2 regions of the Pantoea sp. F_5 genome follow, and region 2 is predicted to be linked to the other one. Evidence: predicted binding sites of a transcription regulator. Region 2 holds the regulator's gene; the other holds the start of a gene.
The links. Region 2 encodes ArgR, which controls arginine synthesis, uptake and breakdown. Its sites were predicted from a motif close to ANTGAATAAAAATACANT; they were not measured.
Positions count from the first base shown of each region.

Region 1: the regulator ArgR is predicted to act here: its motif matches at 1,482-1,499, upstream of argC (N-acetyl-gamma-glutamyl-phosphate reductase).

Region 1 covers NZ_VWUO01000017.1:12,227-14,634, forward strand. The annotation lists gene argB (acetylglutamate kinase) at 1-359, opposite strand, end outside; gene argC (N-acetyl-gamma-glutamyl-phosphate reductase) at 374-1,378, opposite strand; gene argE (acetylornithine deacetylase) at 1,546-2,408, shown strand, end outside.
Region 2 covers NZ_VWUO01000027.1:33,075-35,482, forward strand. The annotation lists gene F3I44_RS22325 (YdgH/BhsA/McbA-like domain containing protein) at 13-279, opposite strand; gene yhcN (peroxide/acid stress response protein YhcN) at 363-626, opposite strand; gene argR (transcriptional regulator ArgR) at 1,100-1,570, opposite strand; gene mdh (malate dehydrogenase) at 2,011-2,408, shown strand, end outside.

The DNA of each region.
Region 1 (2,408 bases), on a different contig from region 2:
CCGAGTTCTTCATCAAATGAGGCGACATTGACGATACCTGCATCGCCCAGGCAAAGACCCACTGCGTTGATACCCGATTTTTTTGCCCAGGCCAGCAGCGTTTTGTTGGCAGTTCCCGCCAGCGCACCGGTAATGATGTCGATCTGATCGGCCGGGGTGACGCGCAGGCCATTTTTCTTCATCACCGGCAGCGCCAGCTTTTTCATCAGCTCATCCACCAGGCAGCCGCCGCCGTGGACGATGATCAGCGGACGTTGATGAGCGCTACGATAGTTAAGCAGTGCTTCAAACAAGCGCGCCAGCGCTTCCTCGCTGTCTAACAGCACACCGCCCAGCTTAATAATCAATGGATTGGTCATGGTTTAGTTATCCGTTAAATCAGTGACTGCGTTTCAGGGAAGCCGAACCGGATGTTCAGGCACTGTACTGCCTGCGATGCCGCCCCTTTCAGCAGATTATCTTCGGCTGCTACAACAATCAGATGCTCGTCCTGCACTTCAAAACCGATATCGCAGTAAGGCAGACCGACAACGGCTTTCAGCGCCGGTACACCCTTATCGTAGAGGCGCACCAGCGGCTTGTCGTCATAGGCACGATGGAAGACAGCAGCGATATCTTCGCGGCTGACACCCGCTTTCAGACGGCAGGTGATGGTCGCCAGGATACCGCGCGGGAAGCTCCCCAGATGCGGTGTGAAGATCACTGGCGTACCGAGGTGCGCGACAATTTCCGGGTGGTGACGATGATTGAACAGTCCGTAAGGCTGCAGGCTCACTTCGCAGAAGCTGGTGCCGACATTGGCTTTACGTCCGGCACCGCTCACGCCGCTGGTGGCGTTGATAACCGGCCACTGCGCATCGTTTAACAGTCCCGCATCCACCAGAGGTTTCAGTGCCAGCTGAGCAGCGGTCGGGTAGCAACCCGGCACGGCCACCAGCTGCGCCTGCTGAATTTTCTCATGCTGATATTCCGCCAGGCCGTAAACGGCTTTATCGAGCCAGTCGCCATGCTGATGAGTGAAACCGTAGAAACGGGTGTAAAAATCAGCGTCGTTAACGCGGAACGCACCCGACAGGTCGAATACCACACAGCCAGCCTTGAGGAATTCCGGGGCCAGGTCGTGGCTGACTTCGTGGGCCGTCGCCAGGAACACGACATCCACTTTGTCTGCCCACTCCGCCGCGCTGCTCAGCGGCTGCAGCGGTAAATCCACCACGCCTTTCAGCTGCGGATGGAGATCGGACAGGCGCTTGCCGGCATCAGGGCTTTGCGCCGAAAGCGCCAAAGCGGTTATGTTGATATGTGGATGGCGATTCAGGAAGGTGGCAAGCTCAACACCAGCATAACCACTGGCACCAACGATCAGCGTATTCAACATCAGGCTGTAACCCTTTTTACAGTCGCACGTTCCGGGTCGCGGCCTTGCCCCGTTACCCACCCTGTCATCTGCAGTGATTTATGGTTCCCTTGCAGAGGACGTTAATGTATTTTTATTCACTATTACTGCATGAATATGGATACATCCTAACCCAAGGACCGCCAACAGTGAAGACAAAATTACCGCCTTTTATTGAACTGTACAGCCAGTTAATCGCTACACCATCGATCAGTGCAACCGATGCCGCACTGGATCAGAGTAATGAAACTTTAATCAATTTGCTGGCCGGCTGGTTTCGCGACCTTGGCTTCAGCGTTGAAGTGCAGCCGGTGCCCGGCACCCGCAATAAATTTAACATGCTGGCGCGAACCGGCAGCGGAGCGGGCGGCCTGCTGTTAGCGGGTCATACGGATACCGTTCCCTTTGACGATGGCCGCTGGACGCGCGATCCCTTTACCCTGACCGAGCACGACAACAAGCTCTATGGTCTGGGCACGGCAGACATGAAAGGGTTCTTTGCCTTTATTCTCGATACGCTGCGCGATGTGGATGTCAGCACGCTGAGCAAGCCGCTCTATATCCTCGCCACGGCCGATGAAGAGACCACCATGGCGGGTGCTAAATATTTCTCGGAATCGACGCAACTGCGTCCCGACTGCGCCATCATCGGTGAACCGACCTCGCTGAAACCGGTGCGCGCGCACAAAGGCCATCTGTCGAATGTAATTCGTATTGAAGGGAAATCGGGCCATTCCAGCGATCCGGCGCGTGGCGTTAATGCTATTGAGCTGATGCATGAGTCGATCACCCATCTGATGCAACTGCGCAACACGCTGCAGGAGCGTTATCATCATGACGGCTTTGCCATCCCCTGGCCCACCATGAATTTCGGTCATATTCATGGCGGCGACGCTGCAAACCGTATCTGCGCCTGTTGTGAACTGCATATGGATATCCGACCACTGCCGGGCCTGTCGCTGAGCGATCTGGATGGATTACTGAACGAGGCGCTAGCACCGGTAAGTGCCCG
Region 2 (2,408 bases):
CATCACGGTGAATTATTTATAAAGCTCAGCGGTGACATGCCAGGTGTTATCCTGGTTGTTTTCGATGATGCGATAGTGGCTTGCGCCCTGTGCATCTGCTTTCTCGGACAGCACCTGACGGATATGCGTCTGGTCGCCGTTACGTCCACCAATGCTGATGGTCTGATTCATGGGCTGCAAACCCTGCACCTGTTCATTCGATACCAGGCTGGCGGCGCTGGCTCCCACTGAGAACAGGGACGCCAGGCTAAGAGCAGCAATCGCTAATTTCATTTTCATGGTCAACTCTCCTGAAGATTTTGCTTCAGCTCTCCGGAGCGCAAAATGGCGCGTCAGACAGAAAGCCGCTGGCATTATCGGGTTTAGTTATACAGCGCGGCGGTAGCGTGATAATTGCCGTTGTTGTAAGCCTCGATCACGCGATAGGCTTTTGCGCCCTGCTGATCAGCTTTGTCACTGAGCTTCTGTTTGATATCCATCGGTGAACCCGCGACGCCACTGACACTGATGGTGCCGACAGCCTGCAGATCCTGTGCCTGTACGGCATCAATAGATTCTGCTGCTACTGCACCAAATGAGAGTGCAGAGAGAATGCTCAGGGTGGCGATGGTAGTTTTTACGTTCATAGATATTTCCTCGTCGTCTATTTTTATCTTTCTAGTTAGTGTGATTTACATCACGAAAAGAAGTATAGAACTAATAACGAGAGAAATTAATATTCGGCTAATAATGTTTTTTTGTGATTCTTTATCCTTATGCCTACTTTTAATAACTTAACGTTATAAAAAGAGCATAAAAAATAGCCTTTTCGATGATTTTAATCACAAAAACAGTGAGATAGATCACTTTAACGTTTAGTGCGAAACTATGAGGTGTATTGGACTGGAGTTTGATCTGGATCCGGGCAATGGTGTCGGATCAGTGATGTAAAGCAGTGTAAAATAGCGCAGAAGGTTAAGCAGACTAAGCGATCTGACCAGGAGCAAGGTGTATTAAATCAGGCTTATTAGTATTAAACAGCGGGGCAGAGTGACACAAACTGTGGGCAGAGAGAACAAACTGACGACCTGGGGCGGGATAGCAGGCCGTCAGTCAGCGATCAGAGCTCCTGTTCAAACAGGTTGAGGATCGCGCTGTGCAGCTGCTTAACCGTAAAGTCGCGCGCACGGGTAATAAAGATTGTGTCATCGCCAGCGATCGTGCCAAGAATCCCATGCGCTTTGCCCAGCGAATCCAGCATACGTGCAATCAGCTGTGCTGCGCCCGGACTGGTATGAATTACCACCAGCGCATCGTTGTAGTCGATATCCAGTACCAGGTTTTTTAACGGGCTGGTGGTGGTCGGCACGCCCAGTTCAGCGGGCAGGCAATAGACCATTTCCATCCTGGCATTACGGGTGCGCACTGCGCCAAACTTGGTCAGCATCCGCGAGACTTTGGACTGGTTGATATTTTCAAAGCCCTCATCCTGAAGCGCCTGAACAATTTCGCCCTGGGAACTGAATTTTTCTTCTTTTAATAAGGCTTTGAAAGCCTTGATCAGATCGTCTTGTTTCGATGGGTTTCGCATAGGTTACCAATAAATAAAGAGAATAACCGCGAATCCGCCCGCGGCAGAGTGGTGATTATGCATTTAAATGCATTTTTATGCAATCGGTCGATTGATGAGCAGTGTTCGGGCGGCTAGCGGGCGGCGATAATAGCAAATAAATCCGCTCAGACCAAAACCCCCATCACAACCCCGAAAGGCGAAGGTTGCAAAGTTGTTATATTATTGGTGGTGTAGTAACAGAAGTAGTAACAGAAAACGCACATAGCCGTTCTCTGTCTGACGACGGCAAAGTTGTCGGTCATTCAGGCGCAATGATAAGTAACTTTTGAATCCGGCGAGCAAGCGTGAAAACACGTAGAATTAACAGCGGATATTTATCATCGCCTGAGCAGTTGATTAAGGTCTGACACAGATAGAATTTCGGCCCATCTCTGCCCCACCTTAATAAGGAGTTAAGAATGAAAGTTGCCGTTCTCGGTGCCGCTGGCGGCATAGGCCAGGCGCTCGCACTTCTGCTCAAAACCCAGCTTCCCGCAGGTTCAGAACTCTCACTGTATGACATTGCGCCGGTTACGCCTGGCGTTGCCGTTGATCTCAGCCATATTCCTACTGCTGTATCTATTGAAGGTTTTAGTGGAGAAGACGCCACGCCTGCCTTACAGGGTGCCGATGTGGTACTGATTTCTGCTGGCGTCGCACGTAAACCCGGTATGGATCGCGCTGACCTGTTTAATGTGAACGCAGGCATTGTCCGTAACCTGATTGAACAGGTTGCCACAACGGCCCCAAAAGCGCTGATTGGCGTTATTACCAATCCGGTCAATACCACAGTGGCCATCGCGGCAGAAGTGCTGAA